DNA from 4 places in the Streptomyces prunicolor genome. Region 2 is predicted to be linked to each of the others. Evidence: riboswitches for the same ligand, from Rfam matches in the RefSeq annotation. Region 2 holds a riboswitch; each other region holds the start of a gene.

The links. A riboswitch is a leader RNA that binds a small molecule or an ion and turns the genes downstream of it on or off. The one in region 2 is predicted to bind S-adenosylmethionine.
Region 1: another riboswitch for S-adenosylmethionine. It lies ahead of OG588_RS13060 (aminotransferase class V-fold PLP-dependent enzyme); the one in region 2 lies ahead of thrC (threonine synthase).
Region 3: another riboswitch for S-adenosylmethionine. It lies ahead of OG588_RS00395 (putative leader peptide); the one in region 2 lies ahead of thrC (threonine synthase).
Region 4: another riboswitch for S-adenosylmethionine. It lies ahead of OG588_RS43985 (amino acid ABC transporter permease); the one in region 2 lies ahead of thrC (threonine synthase).

Annotation. Positions count from the first base shown of each region.
Region 1 covers NZ_CP108676.1:2,891,888-2,896,638, forward strand. The annotation lists gene OG588_RS13045 (rhomboid family intramembrane serine protease) at 1-99, shown strand, start outside; gene OG588_RS13050 (Lrp/AsnC family transcriptional regulator) at 96-377, shown strand; gene OG588_RS13055 (hypothetical protein) at 374-1,093, opposite strand; gene OG588_RS13060 (aminotransferase class V-fold PLP-dependent enzyme) at 1,104-2,465, opposite strand; SAM riboswitch class IV at 2,631-2,747, opposite strand; gene trpD (anthranilate phosphoribosyltransferase) at 2,827-3,891, opposite strand; gene OG588_RS13070 (cytochrome bc complex cytochrome b subunit) at 4,028-4,751, opposite strand, start outside.
Region 2 covers NZ_CP108676.1:4,819,883-4,824,633, forward strand. The annotation lists gene OG588_RS21770 (cold-shock protein) at 1-91, opposite strand, end outside; gene OG588_RS21775 (MoaD/ThiS family protein) at 523-798, opposite strand; gene thrC (threonine synthase) at 885-2,180, opposite strand; SAM riboswitch class I at 2,196-2,353, opposite strand; gene OG588_RS21785 (glucosyl-3-phosphoglycerate synthase) at 2,544-3,488, shown strand; gene OG588_RS21790 (trehalose-6-phosphate synthase) at 3,594-4,751, shown strand, end outside.
Region 3 covers NZ_CP108676.1:98,672-103,422, reverse strand. The annotation lists gene OG588_RS00400 (ABC transporter substrate-binding protein) at 1-1,402, opposite strand, end outside; gene OG588_RS00395 (putative leader peptide) at 1,685-1,819, opposite strand; SAM riboswitch class IV at 1,854-1,967, opposite strand; gene OG588_RS00390 (LysR family transcriptional regulator) at 2,114-3,016, opposite strand; gene OG588_RS00385 (family 2A encapsulin nanocompartment shell protein) at 3,193-4,131, shown strand; gene OG588_RS00380 (family 2A encapsulin nanocompartment cargo protein cysteine desulfurase) at 4,134-4,751, shown strand, end outside.
Region 4 covers NZ_CP108676.1:9,717,158-9,721,908, forward strand. The annotation lists gene OG588_RS43970 (alginate lyase family protein) at 1-476, shown strand, start outside; gene OG588_RS43975 (putative leader peptide) at 617-730, shown strand; gene OG588_RS43980 (glutathione S-transferase C-terminal domain-containing protein) at 799-1,683, shown strand; SAM riboswitch class IV at 1,761-1,868, shown strand; gene OG588_RS43985 (amino acid ABC transporter permease) at 2,203-3,183, shown strand; gene OG588_RS43990 (amino acid ABC transporter ATP-binding protein) at 3,180-3,977, shown strand; gene OG588_RS43995 (ABC transporter substrate-binding protein) at 4,040-4,751, shown strand, end outside.

The DNA.
Region 1 (4,751 bases), 1.9 Mb from region 2:
CCGAAGGGCGGCCTTGGAAGGGCGGTGGCGGGAGACGGGCGGGCGACTAGAGTTGGGCCCGCCCCAGTAACGGTCCCCGAGGGAGAGAACCAGCCGTGATCACCGCGATCGTCCTCATCAAGACCAGCGTGGACCGGATTCCCGAGATCGCCGAGTCGATCGCCGCGCTCGAATCCGTGAGCGAGGTCTTCTCCGTCACCGGGACGTATGACTTGATCGCGATGGTGCGGGTGCGGCAGCACGAGGATCTGGCCGAGGTGATTCCTGGGCGGATCAGCAAGATCCCCGGGGTGGAGGGGACGGATACGCACGTGGCGTTTCGGACTTACTCGCAGCATGACCTTGAGGCTGCGTTCGCTATTGGGCTGGACTCCTAGCGGGCGCGCAGCCGCTTCCACAGGGCGACCAGCGCACCCCAGTCCACGACCTCCCAGGCCGTTACCTCGGTGCGGTGCGGGTTGCCGTCTGTGTCCTTGCCCAGCAGCACAAGCCGGACGTCTCGTGGCCGCAGCCACCATGACGACGGCACGGGAAAGTCCGGCAGGTCGACGGCGGGATACGGCTCCCGCATCTCGGCCCAGCGGTACACCAGCAGCCCGCCCGGCACGAACACCCCGTGCGCGTCCGCCGTGAGCGGGCCGAAGGTGACCTGCCGGCCCTTCTCGATCCGGTCGAGCATCGCCGGTGCCTGAGCCTCGGCCACCCGCTTCCGGACGTGCTCGGCGGCGGACCGGATCCGCAGGTTCTCGAAGGGCTCGACGACCATCGGCCCCAGCTCGGTCCGCCGCTCGTCGAGCAGGAAGCCCTGTTCCGTCCCGTCGCCGAACCGCAGCAGGTGTCGATGGGCCAAGGTGTACCAAGCCCTGTCGTTCTGCTCGTTGCTGGTGACGATCACGTCGACGGTGGAGCGCCAGCGCGTCACGTCCGCCCAGCGACGGACCCGCACACCGGACCCGAGGACAAGTCCCTCCTCGTACAGGTGGACCCGCTTCCCGCCGAGGAGCCGCGGCGCACGCCGTACAACCGCCTCGCCCAGCGGCTCGCCCAGGCCTTCGGCCGCCGCCGCTCCGCTCACCCCAGGTGGTATCCCCACCCCTGGATGGTCACACGGCCGGCACGCAACGGCCGTCCTGCGTACGGTAGTTCCACTTCGCGCCGTCAGTCACGAGCTCCCGTACCGCCGTCACGAACCGCTCGACGTGCTCGTCCGGGGTGCCCGCGCCGAAGCTCACGCGGATCGCGTTCAGGGACTTCTCGCCCGGTGCGGCCTCCGGGGCGCCGCACTCACCCTGGGTCTGGGGGTCGGTGCCCAGGAGGGTGCGGAGCAAGGGGTGGGCGCAGAAGAGGCCGTCGCGGACGCCGATGCCGTACTCGGCGGAGAGGGCGGCGGCGAAATGGGAGCTGTTCCAGCCGTCGACGACGAAGGAGATCACGCCGACGCGCGGGGCGTCGTCGCCGAACAGCGACAGCACCTTGACCTCCGGGACCTCGGCCAGGCCCGCCCGTACCTTCTCGATCAGGTGCTGCTCGCGGGCGACCAGCGTGTCGAAGCCCGCCTCCGTCAGCGCCTTGCAGGCCGACGCGATGGAGTAGGCGCCGATGACGTTCGGGGAGCCGGCCTCGTGGCGGGCGGCGCTGTCGTGCCACTCCACGTCCACTCCCCCGTCCTCGCGCCGGGAGACCTTGCGGCTGGCGCCGCCGCCCGCGAGGTAGGGGTCGGCCGCCTGGAGCCAGTCGGCACGGCCGGCCAGGACGCCCGAGCCGAACGGGGCGTACAGCTTGTGGCCGGAGAAGGCGATCCAGTCGACGTCGAGGTCCTGGACGGACACCGGGTGGTGCGGGGCGAGTTGGGCGGCGTCCAGGACGATACGGGCGCCGTGGGCGTGCGCGGCGGCGGCCAGTTCACGGACCGGCCACAGCTCGCCGGTGACGTTCGAGGCGCCGGTGACGCAGACCAGGGCCGGGCCCTGCGGGTCACGGGCGGCGAGGGCCCGCTCCAAGGTCTCGACGGCCTGGGCCGGGGTGCGCGGGGCGTTGAGGTAGGTGACCCGGGCGTCCTTCCAGGGGAGCAGGGACGCGTGATGCTCGGTCTCGAAGACGAAGACCTGGCAGTCGGCGGGGAGCGCCGCGGCGAGGAGATTCAGGGAGTCCGTGGTCGAGCGGGTGAAGATCAGCTGGTCGTCGGGGCGGCAGTCCAGGAACTCCTCGACCGTCCTGCGGGCGTTCTCGAACAGGTCGGTGGAGAGCTGCGAGAGGTAGCCGGCGCCACGGTGCACGCTGCCGTAGTACGGGGCGTAGGCCGCCACGTCGTCCCAGACGCGCTGGAGGGCGGGGGCGCTGGCCGCGTAGTCGAGCGCCGCGTAGGTGACTTCGCCGCCCGTGACGAGCGGGACGGTGACATCCCGGCCGAGAACGGACAGCGGGGCACAAATGGTCCGGGCGGCGGCAACGGTGGAGACAGACATGGCGAACTCCCGTAAGAGGCAGGCGAATTCACTGCGCGAGCGGACATGGCTTCGGCGCAGGAAAGGGTGAAAAGGGGATGTGCGGAGTGGGGGCTTCGCGCCCTATCGCATTCGCTTGCTCACAGAGGGCTCCCTCGAGACCAGGACCCCTGGTGTCTTTCGAGGGGCCCGCGCTTGCCGCAGACCTCGCTGCCTACGGCCTGGTCTTCACCCGGGGCACCCCGCCACGGACGGAGGGTTGCCGGACAGTCGGCCGGGGCCTCATGACTGTCACTCATGACCTGGTCAGAAAACTTACGCGAGGTGATCGTCGTCCCGCAACCCGTGTCCGGATCGCGGGACGACAGCCACCTCGGACTCGCTACGCGTTACTGACCGCCGCCCAGCGCTCCAGCGTGCGCTTCGCGGCCCCCGAGTCGATCGACTCGGCCGCCTTCACCATCCCGGCCCTGATCCGGTCCGCCAGCGGCCCGTCCCCGGCCTCAAGGGCCACCAGCGCCGCCGCCGAGTTCAGGAGTACGGCGTCCCGCACCGGGCCCGTCTCGCCGTCCAGGAGGCGCCGGGCGACGTCGGCGTTGTACTCGGGGTCGGCGCCGCGCAGGGCCTCCACGGGGACCAGTTCGAGGCCTACGTCCCGCGGGTCGAAGGACTCCTCGGTGACCTTGCCGTCGCGGACGATCCACACCCGGGAAGTCGCCGTGGTCGTCAGCTCGTCGAGGCCGTCGTCGCCGCGGAACACCAGGGAGGAGTTCCCTCGCTCGGCGAAGACGCCCGCGATGATGGGCGCCATCCGCGGGTCCGCGACCCCGACCGCCTGCGCCCGCACCTTGGCGGGGTTGGTCAGCGGGCCCAGTGCGTTGAACACCGTACGGATGCCCAACTGGCCGCGCGCTGCGCCCGCGTGACGCAGCGCCGGGTGGAACTTGACCGCGAAGCAGAACGTGATCCCGGCCTCCTCGGCGACCTCGGCCACCCGCTTCGGGGTGAGCTCCAGGTTGACGCCGAGACGCTCCAGGACGTCGGAGGCGCCGGACGCGGAGGACGCGGCCCGGTTGCCGTGCTTGACGACCTTCGCGCCCGTGCCGGCGATCACGATCGAGGACATCGTGGAGATGTTCACCGTCTTGGCGCCGTCGCCGCCGGTGCCGACGATGTCCACCGTCTTCCCGGACACCTCGATCACGTTCGCGTGCTCGTACATCGCGCGCACGAGACCCGTGATCTCCTCGACGGTCTCGCCCTTGGCCCGCAACGCCACCACGAACCCGGCGATCTGCGCGTCCGTCGCCTCACCGCGCATGATCTGGTCCATCGCCCAGAACGTGGCGTCGGCGTCCTGGTCCTGGCCGTACAGCAGGGAGTTCAGTACCTCGGGCCAGGAACGGGCCGCCGCGGTGTCGCCTCCAGCGGGGGTCACAGCGCTCATACGGCCGCTCCTGAGTGTCGTAGAAACATGGTTGGAAATATGCGGTCCCCACCCTATCCAGCGCGGGACACGGCGAAGGGCCCCGTCCGGTGTTCGGACGGGGCCCTTCGACTGTGGCGTGGCGACGCCTCAGCGATCAGTGGTGGCCGTGGCCGCTCGTGATCTCCTTGTACTCCTCGACGGTGGGCTTGGGGATCTGGGACTCCTCGCCGTAGTACGCCTCGCTCAGCTTGGCGCGCAGCTTCTGGGAGCCCTTCACCTTGCGCTCGACACCGTTCGCGTCGACCGTCGCGCCGATCGCGGCCGGCTCGTACTGCTCGTGCGCGGTGAGCGTGTGCAGTGCGTCCTGGCTGAGCGGCTCGTGGATCTCGACGAACTCACCGTGCGGCAGGCGCTTGATGATGCCGGACTCGCGGCCGTGCAGCACCTTGTCCCGGTCGCGGCGCTGAAGGCCGAGGCAGACCCGCTTGGTGGCGATGAAGACCAGCACCGGCACCACGAAGAAGCCGACGCGCACCGCCCAGGTGATCGAGTTGATCGACAGGTGGAAGTGCGTGGCCCAGATGTCGTTGCCGCCACCGACGAGCAGGACGAAGTACCACGAGATCCACGCGGCACCGAAGGCCGTACGGGTCGGGACGTTGCGCGGGCGGTCCAGGATGTGGTGCTCGCGCTTGTCGCCGGTGACCCAGGACTCGATGAACGGGTAGACCGCGATCGCGACCAGGACCAGCGGGAAGATGATCAGCGGGATGAACACGCCCAGGACGAGCGTGTGGCCCCAGAAGTTGATCTCCCAGCCCGGCATGAAGCGGATCAGGCCCTCGGAGAAGCCCATGTACCAGTCGGGCTGGGCGCCC
Region 2 (4,751 bases):
TGTAGTGGACGAAAACATCCGCACCACCGTCGACCGCGATGAAGCCGTACCCCTTCTCCGCGTTGAACCATTTGACGGTGCCCTGAGCCATGCCTAACTCCCCTATTACTGGCCCTTGCACGGACCCGCACTTCGCGGATCCGGGTCAGACCTCACCCCCCACAGGTTTGGGGGCGTGCGCCGGAACGCGTCGACCGCGGCCGAATGTATCCGCCCAACTGCCGTCTGCAACAGGTCAATCCGACGAGAATTCCGGGCAGGACCGGTCGGGAATATACGGAGAATTCGTCCGACTTCAGGGCAAGTCGGGCCCGATAAAGAGAACATAACGCGCAAAATGCCTACACACTTTGGCTACTTCTCATCGCACGCGGAGCCGGTACTCATATGCGTCCGGCATGCGGAGTGGAGCGCGTTCCCCAACTGTACCCCGCTCAACCATACAGAATTGCCCCCTCCGTTTCTCTCACGGAGGGGGCAATTCGATGAACTCTCGGTAATCGGCGTTACCGAGGGTAATTATCAGCCACCGGCAACGGCCGGAATGATCGAGACGCCGGCCCCGTCCGGCGTGACCGTCTCCAGCCCCTGCTCGAACCGCACATCGTCATCATTCACGTACACGTTGACGAACCGCCGCAACTTGCCCTGATCGTCGAGCACGCGGGCAGAGATCCCGGCGTGGTTCTTCTCAAGGTCCGAGATGACCTCGGCGAGGGTGCCACCTTCGGCGGAGACCTCGGCCTGACCACCGGTGTAGGTGCGAAGAATGGTAGGGATGCGGACACTAACGCTCACGATGAAACCTCCGGTCAGATGATTGCCCTAGGGGCGCGGGGAACTGCGCGACCAGCCCCCACCGGCCCGCAGTCAGAGAACGACGCTTAGGACGCAAGCCCAGCTTCCCTGAACGACTCAAGACTCGGCCGGATCGTCGCGGTGAGCCCGGTACCGGCAACCGCGTCCAACGTCTTGAGCCCGTCGCCCGTGTTGAGGACCACCGTCGTGAGGGTCGGATCCAACAACCCGTTCTCGATCAGCTTCTTCGCCACACCAACGGTCACCCCACCCGCGGTCTCCGCAAAGATCCCCTCGGTCCGCGCAAGCAACTTGATCGCGTCGACAACCTGCTCGTCATTGACGTCCTCCACCGCCCCACCGGTCCGCCGAGCAATGTCCAGCACGTAAGGACCATCCGCGGGGTTCCCGATGGCGAGCGACTTGGCGATCGTGTTCGGCTTCTGCGGCCGTACGACGTCATGCCCCGCCTTGTAGGCGACGGAAACCGGCGAACACCCCTCCGCCTGCGCCCCGAAGATCTTGTACGGCTTGTCCTCGACGAGCCCGAGCTTGATCAGCTCCTGCAGGCCCTTGTCGATCTTCGTGAGCTGCGACCCGGAGGCGATCGGCACGACCAGCTGGTCCGGCAGCCGCCACCCCAGCTGCTCGCAGATCTCGTACGCCAGGGTCTTGGAGCCCTCCGCGTAGTACGGCCGGAGGTTGACGTTGACGAAGCCCCAGCCCTCGCCCGCCGGGTCGCCGATCAGCTCGGAGCAGAAGCGGTTCACGTCGTCGTAGTTGCCCTCGATGCCGACGAGCTCGCCGCCGTAGATCGCGGCCATGACGACCTTGCCCTGCTCCAGGTCGTGCGGGATGAACACGCAGGAGCGGAAGCCGGCGCGGGCCGCGGCGGCACCGACGGCGCCGGCGAGGTTGCCGGTGGAGGAGCAGGAGAGGGTGGTGAAGTTGAAGGCGCGGGCCGCTTCGATGGCCTGGGCCACGACGCGGTCCTTGAAGGAGTGCGTCGGGTTGCCGGAGTCGTCCTTGACGAACAACTTGCCCGCGTCGACGCCCAGTTCGCGGGCGAGGTTGTCGGCCTGGACGAGCTTGGTCCAGCCGGGGTTGATGTTCGGCTTGTCGGCCACGTCGGCGGGGACGGGCAGCAGGGGCGCGTAACGCCAGATGTTCGCGGGGCCCGCTTCGATGCGCTTGCGGAGCTCTTCGGTGTCGTAGCCCGAGAAGTCGTAGGCGATCTCCAGCGGGCCGAAACACTCCTCGCACGCGAAGACCGGGCCGAGCGGGACGCGGTGGCCGCACTCGCGGCAGGACAGCGCGGCGGCGGGGCCGAGATCAACGGCGTCTACGGGGTTCGTGGTGCTTGCAACAGTCTGCGCAGCCATGGAGGCGAGGCCCTTTCCTCATCTTCCTCATGACGCATTTCGCCATGAGACGGATTTGGCACCTTCCCGAGCCGGGAGCCTCACCACGTCAGCGTGCTAGCTGCGTGCCAAGACCGGCTGGAGGGTTGCCGGGGCTTCAACGGGCCGTATCCCTCTGCCCCTCTGGATGAGCGGTGTTCAGTTGTGTATGCGGTTGTGTCACTTGCGTGAGCGTTGACGACCCCCGACATGCGATGGTCATCAGCGTTGTTCAAGACTGTAACCGAAGGCCAGGACAGTTGAGTGAGCCGTCCGAACCGCGAGATGGATCACACACTCTGTGTGATCACTGATCGCCGAGAGAACGCAGAGGAGCCGCGCAACGTGCTGAAGGAAGTCGAGCACTGGCTGAGCACCCGCTCCTGGTCCATGACCGACCGGCCGCTCCACAAGATCCTGGCCGCGAAGCACCGTACGGGCCAGTCGGTCTCCGTCGTGCTCCCCGCGCTCAACGAGGAAGCGACGGTCGGCGACATCGTCGCGATCATCCGTCACGACCTCATGCAGCAGGTCCCGCTCGTCGACGAGATCGTCGTCGTCGACTCGGGGTCGACCGACCGCACCTCCGAGGTGGCCGCCGCGGCGGGCGCCCGGGTCGTGCACCGGGACGACATCCTGCCGCGCATTCCCGCCGTGCCCGGCAAGGGCGAGGTGCTGTGGCGCTCGCTGCTGGTCACCAGCGGCGACATCGTCTGCTTCATCGACGCGGACCTGAAGGAGTTCTCCTCCGACTTCGTCACCGGGATCGTGGGCCCGCTGCTCACCGACCCCGGCGTCGACCTCGTCAAGGCGATGTACGACCGCCCGCTCGGCGGCGCGGCCGGCCAGGGCGGCCGGGTCACCGAGATGATGGCCCGCCCGCTGCTGAACATGCACTGGCCGCAGCTGGCCGGTTTCGTGCAGCCGCTCGGCGGCGAGTACGCGGCCCGCCGCTCCCTGCTCGAACAACTGCCGTTCCCCGTCGGGTACGGCATCGAGCTGGGCATGCTCGTCGACGCGCTGCACCTGGTGGGCCTGGACGCCCTCGCGCAGGTGGACGTGGGCGTGCGCAAGCACCGGCACCAGGACGGGCAGGCGCTGGGCCGCATGGCCGCGCAGATCTACCGCACGGCTCAGCTGAGGCTGGCCCGCGGGCATCTGATCCGGCCGTCCCTCACCCAGTTCGAGCGGGGTCCGGACGGTTTCGAGCCGCGCACCTACTCCGTGGACACGGAGGAACGCCCGCCGATGGCCGACATCACCGAGTACCAGTCACGCAAGGTCGCATAACCGCACAGTTACAGACGCTCACGGACGGTCGTATACGGACTCATACAGTCCGCCGACGGCCGTCCGTACGTTTGAGCGTTTCCGGGCCGGGCTAGGTTGTGCCGTATGGCTTCTACGTCGTCTCCCTCGTCCGCGTCCGGTGCTGCTCAGGTGCTCGTGGCGTCCAATCGCGGCCCGGTCTCGTACGAGGTGGGCGACGACGGTTCGCTGCGCGCCAAGCGGGGTGGCGGCGGGCTGGTGTCAGGCCTGTCGGCGATCGGCCCGGACGCGGGCGCGCTGTGGGTGTGCTCGGCACTGTCCGACGGCGACCGCGAGGCGGTACGGCGCGGGGTCGGCGAGGACGGCGTGCGGATGCTGGACATCCCGGCAGATGTGCACGCCGACGCGTACAACGGCATCGCCAACTCCGTGCTCTGGTTCGTCCACCACATGCTGTACCAGACCCCGCTGGAGCCGGTCTTCGACGCGGAGTTCCGGCGCCAGTGGGCGTCGTACGAGACGTACAACCGGGCGTTCGCGGAGGCGTTGGCGGATGAGGCGGCGGAGGGTGCCGTCGCGATCGTGCAGGACTACCACCTGTGCCTGGTGCCGGGAATGCTGCGGGAGTTGAGGCCGGACCTGCGGATCGGCCACTTCTCGCACACGCCGTGGGCGCCGACGGACTACTTCCGGATGCTGCCGGACGACATCCGTGAGCAACTGCTGACCGGCATGCTCGGCGCGGACCGGCTCGGCTTCCTCACCCACCGCTGGGCGGACGCGTTCACGGCCTGCTGTACGGAGTTCGCCGGGGGCCCGGGTGACACGCTGATCGGCGTCCACGGCCTGGGCGCCGACGCCGACTTCCTGCGCGCCCGCTCGCACGAGTCGGACGTGGAGGAGCGCATCGTCGCGCTGCGCGAGGAGATCGGCGAGGGGCGCAGGACGATCGTCCGCGTCGACCGCACCGAACTGTCCAAGAACATCGTGCGCGGACTCCTGGCGTACCGCCAACTCCTCGACGACCACCCGGAGTTGCTGGAACAGGTGGTCCACGTGGCGTTCGCCTACCCCTCCCGGCAGGACCTCGCCGTCTACCGCGACTACACGGCCGAGGTGCAGCGGGTGGCGGACGAGATCAACTCCCGCTACGGCACGCCCGGTTGGACCCCGGTGGTGCTCCACGTCAAGGACGACTTCGCCCGCTCCCTGGCCGCGTACCGCCTGGCCGACGTCGCGCTGGTCAACCCCATCCGCGACGGCATGAACCTCGTCGCCAAGGAG
Region 3 (4,751 bases), 4.7 Mb from region 2:
GAACGCGGTAGAAGTTGGCGAGTCTGGTGGAGAAGGAGTTGCGCAGGATGTCCGGGTCGGCACGGGTGATGTTCCCCCACGCCGCGTCGTAATCGCCCGACTGCAGTGTCGGGGCGAGCTGGGTGACCTGGAGCTGCTTGAGCGTCAGGCCGACGCCCACCGCCTTGAGTTGCTGCTGGATCAGCTCCAACGCGGGCTGGTTGGTGGCCGAGTTGGGTATCCAGTCGACGGCCAGGGTCAGCTTCTTGCCGTCCTTGGTGCGGATGCCGTCGTCGCCGGTCTTCCAACCGGCCGCTTCCAGAAGGGACTTGGCCTTGGCCGCGTCGGTCGTCAGGTCCGAGGAGAGGTCCGCGTAGTCGGGTGTGGTGTGCGCCAGGACGCTGGTCGCGGGCTGGGTCCCGGTCGGAAACACGGTATCGGCGATCTGCCCCCGGTCGATGGCGAACCCGATGGCCTGCCGCACTCGGGCGTCCTTCAGGGCGGGCCGCGCGTTGTTGAAGGCCAGTCCGAACACCACGCCGGGGTTGGCCCGCCGCTGAAGGGTGACCTGGCCGCCGTTCAGCGCCGCCTCGTTGGCCTTGCCGACGCTGCTGATCGCGTTCACCTGCCCGGACTGGAGACTGCCGGCCCGCACACCCGCCTCGGGCACGACCTTGAAGACGACCTTGTCCAGGTAGGCCTCGCCGCTCTTGTGCCACAGCGAGGAACCCCAGGCGTACCCGGTGCGCTTGGCGAGCGTGATCGACTGGTTCTGCACGTACTGCTTCAGCGTGAAGGGCCCGGAGCCGACCACTCCCTGGCTGCACTTCTGCTGCGGGCTCTTCTTCACGCTCGCCGACGACTCGATGCCCAGCGAGTGGGTCGAAGTGGCTTGCAGGAACTGGGCGTTGGGCTGCTTGAAGGTCACCTTGACGGTGAGCGGGTCGATCACGGTCGTGCTCGTGACGCCGCTGAGATAGCCCTCGGCGAGGGTGCCCAGCGCACCCAGCTTCGGCACCGCGTCGAAGTTGTCCTTGACCACCTGGGCGGTCAGCTTCGATCCGTCGCTGAAGGTGACACCCGATCTGAGACGGAAGGTGAACGCCGTCGCGTCGGAGCTGATGTCCCAGCTCTTCGCGAGCCACGGCACGATCTTGCCGGTCTCGGGGTCCTGGTCGGTGAGGGAGTCCACGATCTGCCGCACCGAGTAGATGGTGTCGTTGCTGGCCACCTGCTGCGGGTCCACACACCCGGCGTCGGAGCCCACCGCGAAGGTCAGGGTGCCACCGGACTTCGCCGGTCCACCGCCGCTGCCCGAGCCGCCGCCGCTGCCGGATCCGCAGGCGGTGAGCAGGACGCTGGTGGTCAGGAGGGCGGCCAGCGCCGCCGATCGGTTGGGCCGGATGTCCGGATGTGCTCTCACGGAGGGTGCTCCTACTCGTGTCACTACGCGGGTGATGCCCTGCGGCGCATGGCCGCGCGCGGGTGTGCGGCCCCGGTCGGCGCTATGGCGACAACGGGACGGCGGGGTTCAGGGGTGGGGCGAGAGGGGGAGAGGGAAGGGGGAGATGCGGGGCGGCCGCGGAACAGGTCCGTGGGCGTACGTACGGACGAGACCGCGAGAGGCTGCGGGCGAACGCCTGCCGGCCGCGACGGACGTCAGACAGACGTCAGACGGACGTGGTCAGAGCGGGCCGGACAGTGGTCAGGCGTGACACAGGCAGCTGGTGAAGCGCTGCAGGTCGATGTGGCGGCGGCGGGAGAGGCGGGAGAACACCGTCGCGGCCGTCAGGGAAACAGGGGAAGCGGTCGAGGCACGCTGGTCACTGCCGTGTCGCATGACCGTCCTCCACATCTCCGTCCCCGGTCACGGGGTTCCGCGCTTGCAGAGATCGTCGGTGACCCTGCCGGGCTTTCACCTGGAGCACCCCACCGCGTCGGAGGGTTGCCGGTCAGCAAGCCAGGGCTTCACGCTGACACTCGATGCCGATCGTGATCGTACGGAGCGGCGTCGTCGTACGTCAATGGTGGGTCGGAAGGCTCGCCAACTCCACGGCGGGCCATGCCTGTTGCCCTTGTCCGCAGCCGCAACAGGGTGTTCGCGGTCACGGCCGGTCCGTTCCTGCGTGTGTCGTCAGGACGGCCACTCCGGTTCGGCGAGGGTCGCGGTGAGGGCGTCGAGGAGTACTTGGGCGGGTTGGGACGCGGGCGGTTTGCCGTGGACGGCGGCCACGACCTGTCTGCGCATGCCGTCGATGCGGTGGAGCCTGACCCCGGGGTGCCTGTTGGCGAGGAGAGTGAGTCCCGGCAGCAGGCTCACGCCGAGTCCGGCCGCGACGAGCGCCTGTACGGCGACGTAGTCGTCGGTCTCGAACTCGACGATCGGCGAGAACCCGGCGCGCCCGCAGGCCGCGACGAGATGCTCGCGGCAGCGTTCGCACCCGGCGATCCAGCGCGTGTCGGCATAGGTGGCCAGGTCGGTCCGTGCTCCGTCCCAGGAGCGGTCCGCCGGTGTGACCACGTACAACGGTTCGTCGAGGAGCGGTGTCATCGTGGTGTCGCGGCGATCGCGCTGGGGCGGGTCGCCGTGCTCGAAGATCAGCGCCACGTCGACGTCGTTCTCGCGCAGGGCGTTGAGCGCGTCCGGAGGCTCCGCCTCCCGCAAGGTCAGCTCGATGCCGGGATACCGGTCCAGGACGCGGGCGGCGGCGAGCGGCACCAGGGTGGCCAACGCCGAGGGAAAGGCGGCCAGTCGGACCCGGCCGGTGCGCAGCCCGGCCAGCTCGTCCAGTTCGGCGTGCACCGACTCCACCTGCGCGAGGATCGACTCGGCGCGGTCCACCAGCAGCCGGCCGGCCTCCGTGAGCCGGATACCGCGCCCCATCCGCTGCAACAGCGGCATGCCGACCTCGGCTTCGAGCTTGGCGAGTTGATGGCTCACCGACGGCTGCGCGTAGTGCAGTGCCTCGGCGGCTGCCGTGATCGAACCCTCGCGGGCGACGGCGACCAATACGCGCAACCGACTCAAGTCGATCATTCGCGAATCATAGACCGCGTCGATGACAGCCTCGAAAACACGCATTGGACCATTACCGGACCTACTGCGACGGTGAATCGATAGTGGGTGCGAGAGATCGCGGCCGCATGTCCTCGCGTCGGCGATCTCACCCCGTCACGCGTGCCCGGCCCCCGGGCGCGGAAAGGAGATGCCGCATGACCACGGTTGTGAATCCACCGTCGCGATCGATGTCGGTGAGCGACAGCGCGGCGCGGACCCTCGCGAACGCCACCAAGACCGTTCCCCAGATGAGCTCCATCACGCCTCGCTGGCTGGTGCATCTGATGTCCTGGGTCCCGGTCGAGGCCGGCATCTACCGGGTGAACAAGGTCGTTCACCCCGAGTCGGTGCGCATCGAATGCGACAACTACGACGAGTCGCCGCTGCCGGACACCTTCGTCGACTACGCACGGGAACCCCGGGAGTACCGGCTCAAGGCCGTCCAGACGGTCCTTGACCTCCACACCCGGATCTCCGACCTGTACTCCAGCCCGCACAACCAGACCGCGCAGCAACTGCGGCTGACCATCGAGGCGGTGAAGGAGCATCAGGAGGGCGAGCTGATCAACAGCCCGGAGTACGGGATGCTGGCCAGCACGGCGGACACGCAGCGGATCTCCACGATGACCGGGCCGCCGACGCCGGACGACCTGGACGCCCTCATCACCAAGGTGTGGAAGCAGCCGGCCTTCTTCCTCACCCACCCCGAGGGGATCGCCGCGTTCGGCCGGGAATGCACCCGGCGAGGTGTACCGCCGGCCACGGTGAGCATGTTCGGCTCGCAGTTCCTGACCTGGCGCGGCCTGCCGATCGTCCCGTCGGACAAGGTCCCGCTGGAGAACGGGAAGACGAAGTTCATCCTGCTGCGCACCGGCGAGTCGCGCCAGGGCGTGGTGGGCCTGTTCCAGCCCGGGCTCTCGGGGGAGCAGGGGATGGGGTTGTCGGTGCGCTTCATGCAGATCGACCGCAGTGCCATCGCCTCGTACCTGATCTCCCTGTACTGCTCGCTCGCGGTACTCACCGAGGACGCCCTCGCCGTGCTGGACGACGTCGAGGTGGACAAGTTCCATGACTACGCGCCGAGTTACCGGTAGCCATGACCACGCCCCCGACCACCGGTAACGAAACCGCCCCCGCGTGGCTGCCGGACGAGGAGACGCTGAGCCGAATGGCCGGGGAGTTCTTCCGAGCACTCCCCGGGCAACCGGCGGACACGGAGGCCGCCCCGGTCCTCGACGGCCCGACACAGTGGCCGACGCCGACGGGGCTGCCGATCGCGGCATCCTCGTCTTCGGCGCCGACGGGCACACCTGCCGCGGACCCGTCGGCCCCGGTTCCGGCGGCTGTGCCGACCGCGGAGACCAGTCCGCCGGTCTCCGCAGGCCTGCCGACGGCAGCACCCTTTGCGCCGGTGTCAACCGCCACGCCCGCCGCGAACCCGTCCCCTCCGGTGCCGACCGGTCTGCCGTCCATGGATCCGCCGCCTCCGGCACCGACCGCGGGGATGAGCCCGCCGTCCGGACCGCCACCGACCAGCGCCGCGGCAACCCACATGGCGAGCCCCCCTACGGCGGGTCCGCCCGGCGGCGCCGGCTCCGTCCCGGAGCCACCGACCCCGACCGTGCCCCCGGGACCGCCGTCCACCCCGCCGTCGACCGCACCGGCCCGACTCCCGGACCCCGGGCCGTACTACTTCCTCTCGGAGGCACCCGGC
Region 4 (4,751 bases), 4.9 Mb from region 2:
TGCCGTATCTGTACACCGACTCGGACGGGTACGCGCTGGGCCAGTGGCAGGAGTCCGGCCGCGACCAGGGCCACACCGTCCTGGGCATGGGCCAGATGGGCGCGGTCTGCGAGATGGCCTGGAACCAGGGCGACGACCTCTACTCGTACGACAGCCGTCGCTTCATGAAGGCCGCCCAGTACGTCGCGAAGTACAACAGCGGCAGCGACGTGCCCTACACCACCTACACCTGGGGCACCGGGCAGAGCTGCGCCCAGTCGTCCCAGACGGTCGTGTCCGCCGCCTCGCGCGGCCAGATCCGGCCCGTGTGGGCGATGCTCCACTTCCACTACAACCGGCGGATCAGCCTCGACGACAAGTACATCTCGGCCATGTACTACAACCTCGTCGCGCCCGAGGGCGGGGGAGGTGACTACGGCTCCGACAGCGGCGGCTACGACCAGCTCGGCTTCGGCACCCTGATGTACGCGAAGTAGCGGCGCCGACGTAGGAGAAGCAGCGGCCGGTTATGTCCACGGGCCGGGCATCGGTGCCCGACCCGTGGACGCCCTCTTGACCCCGGGCGACAGCGGATCGACACTCCAGTAGGGAATCCTAGTGAACAGGTAGGGAAACAATGGGGCGCCTTGAGTCGGTCATCACCAGCCGCGTGGACCGTTCGCCTCTTCTGACCTCCCGCCGTCACATCGACCTGCTGCGGGTCTGCAGCGCGATCAGCCCCCTGCGCTGAGCCCCCGTCCTCCGCTCGACGACGCTTCCGCCGCGCGTACGTCCACGCGCCCGTACCCGGGGAGTCCCATGTCCAGCACGCCTCTCGCCGCCATCCCCTCACCCAGGTCCGCCCCCACGTTCCGGGGCCGGATCGGCCGCGACGCGCGCAGCGGGCACTACGCCGTGCCGCGCCGCTACCGCCTCCATCTCTCCACCGCCTGCGCCGACGGCCTGCGCATCGCCGTCACCCACAGCCTGCTAGGCCTCGACGAGAGCTGTCCGGCCGTGTTCCTCTCCGCCGTACCCGACTGTCCGAGTGGTGGACACTCCGCGCTGCGCCCGCTCTACGAGGCGAGCGCGCACCGCTACTCAGGACCGGCCGCCGCGCCGGTGCTCAGCGACGACTGGTCCGGCCGGATCGTCAGCACCCACGCCCCCGACATCACGCGCGACCTCGCCCGGCACTTCGGTGAGGGCGGACCCCAGCTGTACCCGTGCGGCGCCGAGTCGGAGATCGAGGCCGTCGAGCGGCTGTGCGCCGAAGGCATCGAGGACGCCGCGCAGCGCGCCGGCGCGGCCGGTGTCGAACAGGACGAGCGCGACGAGGCGTTGGGCCGGCTGCTGGAGACGCTCGGTTCGCTCGACCGCTGGCTGGACGGCCGCGAGCACATGATCCGCGACGAACTCACCGCCGCCGACATCGAGTTGTGGGTGTCACTGGTCCAACTCGACACCGTGCACCGCAACCACCTGGACGCCGCCGCCGTGCAGCGCATCGCCGACCACCCCCACCTGTGGGCCTACGCCCGCCGGCTGGCCGCCCACCCGGCCTTCGGTGCCCACCTCGACCTCGACGGCATCGCCCGCCGCCACCACGCCCATTGCCGGGGCCTGGAGGCCGCCGGCGCGGCTGTCCAGATCCTGGACTGGGCGGCCCACGCGGCGGACGAAAGTGGAGCTTGCCGCAGCTGAGCGCGTTCTGTGGCGTCCAGTTGCTGGACGGCCATTGACATACGTTCGGACAATTGTCTTAACTTGCGACCCAGAACGGTCATGAGTGTCAGCGACAAGCCCTGGCTTGCTGACCGGCAACCCTCGCACGCGGTGGGGTGCCCCAGGTGACGACCGGACCGGATGACGTTCGGTAAGCGCGAAGCCCTGCGGGGCCGGAACAGTGACAGGTGACGCCATGTACGCAGCTCCCAGGACGGCCACATGCCGCCCGCAGGGCTGCGTGCGGTCGTACGCCAACCTGTTCGTCGCCGACCGCGCTGTCGATCTGCTCCGGGTCAGCAGCGCACTGTGTACCGCGTCGGGCCGCGCCCGCTGTCGGGTCTGACGACCAGTCGGCCGACGCACTTCTGACGCACACCCGATCCCGTCGGTGTGCCTGCCCCCTCCCCGCCCCCGGTCCCGTGCACCCGCGTGTGCCGTCCGCCGTCGCGCGTCCACCGCCACGGACCGGGGTCTGTGAACCTGCCGGAGCCCACCATGAGTGAACCCCCAGGCACCACCGTGTCCCTGGCCGATGCCCCGTCGACTGATGCCCCGTCAAAACCCCTCACCGCACAGCGAGTTCAGCCGCTGCGCCGACCCGGCCGGTGGATCGTCACCCTGGTCGTGCTGGTGCTGGTCGCCCAGTTCATCCACGGACTGGCCACCAACCCCTTCTACCAGTGGAGCCGCTTCGGCTACTGGTTCCTGCGCCCGACGATCCTCGACGGACTCGTCGTCACCCTCGAAGTGGCCGCGCTGAGCGCGGTGTTGGGCCTCCTCGGCGGCATCCTGCTCGCCCTGGCCCGGCTCTCCAAGAGCCCGGTACTGCGCGCGGCGAGCTGGACCTACGTATGGGCACTGCGCTCGATCCCGCTCATCGTGGTATTGATCTTCCTCTACAACTTCAGCGCTCTGTATCAAACGCTCAGCATCGGCGTCCCCTTCGGCCCCGCCTTCTTCTCCTTCGACGAGTCGAAGCTCGCCACCGACATGGCCGTAGCCGTCGTCGGCCTCAGCCTCAACGAGGCGGCGTACGCGGCCGAAGTGGTCCGCGGCGGCATCCTCTCCGTCGACCAGGGCCAGCACGAGGCGGCCGCCGCCCTCGGCCTGCCGAAGGGCTACCAGTTCCGCAGAATCGTCTTCCCGCAGGCGCTGCGCTCCATCACCCCGAACTACGTCAACCAGCTGATCGGCCTGATCAAGAGCACCTCCCTGGTCTTCTACGTCTCGCTGCTCGACCTGTTCGGATCCGCGCAGACGATGGGCTCCACCTACCCCGGCGACATCGTGCCGCTGCTCCTGGTCGTCACCGTCTGGTACCTGATCCTGACCAGCGTCGTGTCCGTCGTCCAGTTCTACGTCGAGCGGCACTACGCCCGGGGCGCCACCCGCTCCCTGCCGCCGACCCCGATCCAGAAACTCCGCGCCGGTGTCACCGAACTGCGGGCCCGCATCCGCAGGGAGGCCTCGATATGACCGTGAAGACAGCCGAACCGCTCGCGGACATCACGCCCGCCGCCGTAGAAGTGCACGACGTGCACAAGTGGTACGGCGCCCACCGGGTCCTGGACGGCGTCGACTTGACGGTGCGGCCCGGCGAGGTCACCGTGATCCTCGGCCCGTCCGGCTCCGGCAAGTCCACGCTGCTGCGGGTCATCAACCACCTGGAGAAGCCCGAGATCGGCTATGTCAGCGTCAACGGCGAGCTGATCGGGGTGAAGCAACAGGGCGGCAGGCTCAAGGAGTTGAGCGAGCGGGCCATCCTCGCCCAGCGTGGCCGGATCGGGTTCGTCTTCCAGAACTTCAACCTCTTCCCGCACCTGACCGTCCTGGAGAACGTGGCCGCCGCCCCGGTCGCCACCGGCAGGCTCGGCAAGCCCGAAGCCCTGCAACTGGCAAGGGAGTTGCTCGGCCGCGTCGGTCTCGCCGAGAAGACCGGCGCCTACCCGAGGCAGCTGTCCGGCGGCCAGCAGCAGCGCGTCGCCATCGCGCGGGCCCTCGCCCTGCGTCCCGGCGTCATCCTCTTCGACGAACCGACCTCGGCCCTCGACCCCGAACTCGTCGGCGAAGTCCTCGCCGTCATCAAGGACTTGGCGACCAGCGGCACCACCCTCGTCATCGTCACCCACGAGATCGGCTTCGCCCGCGAGGTCGCCGACCGGGTCGTCTTCATCGACGGCGGAAAGATCGTCGAGCAGGGCCCGCCGCACGAGGTCCTCGACAAGCCACAGCACGAGCGGACCAGGGACTTCCTCAGCAAGGTCCTCTGAGCCCCGCCTCCACTTTCACCAGCCCCTTTCACCAGCCCCGAACACCGAGCCTAGGAACAGCCATGTCTACGCCCAGCCTTCGCAGCAGACTCACTCGCGGACTCACCGCGGGAACCGTCCTCGCTTCCCTCGCCGGCGGGCTCGCGGCCTGCGGCGGCGACAGTGACGCGGCCACCACCACCGACAGCGCCGCCGGTACGGTCACCGTGGGCGCCCTGTCCAACGGCGCCGCCAAGGAGGCCACGCTCAAGGTCGCCGAAGTGAAGTCGATCAGCGCCGAGTTGCCCAAGTCCATAGCGAAGAGCGGCACGTTGGAGATCGGCGTCGGCTTCCTGCCCGCCGGTTCCCCGCCGCTCGGCTACGTCGGCTCGGACCAGAAGACCCTCACCGGCTCGGAGACCGACATAGCGCGCCTGGTCGCCGCCGTCCTCGGTCTCAAGCCGGAGCTGAAGAACTCCACTTGGGAGAACCTCTTCATCGGACTGGACAGCGGCAAGGTCGACGTCGCCTTCTCCAACGTCACCGACACCGAGGAGCGCAAGGCGAAGTACGAGTTCGCCTCCTACCGCGAGGACAACCTCGGCTTCGCGGTGAAGGCGAGCAACTCCTGGAACTTCGAAGGCAATTACGAGAACCTCGCCGACAAGACCGTCGCCGTGGGCGCGGGCACCAACCAGGAGCGGATCCTCCTGGAGTGGAAGAAGAAGCTGGCCGCCGAAGGCAAGAAGGCGCTCACCGTCAAGTACTTCCAGGACAACAACAGCACCTACCTCG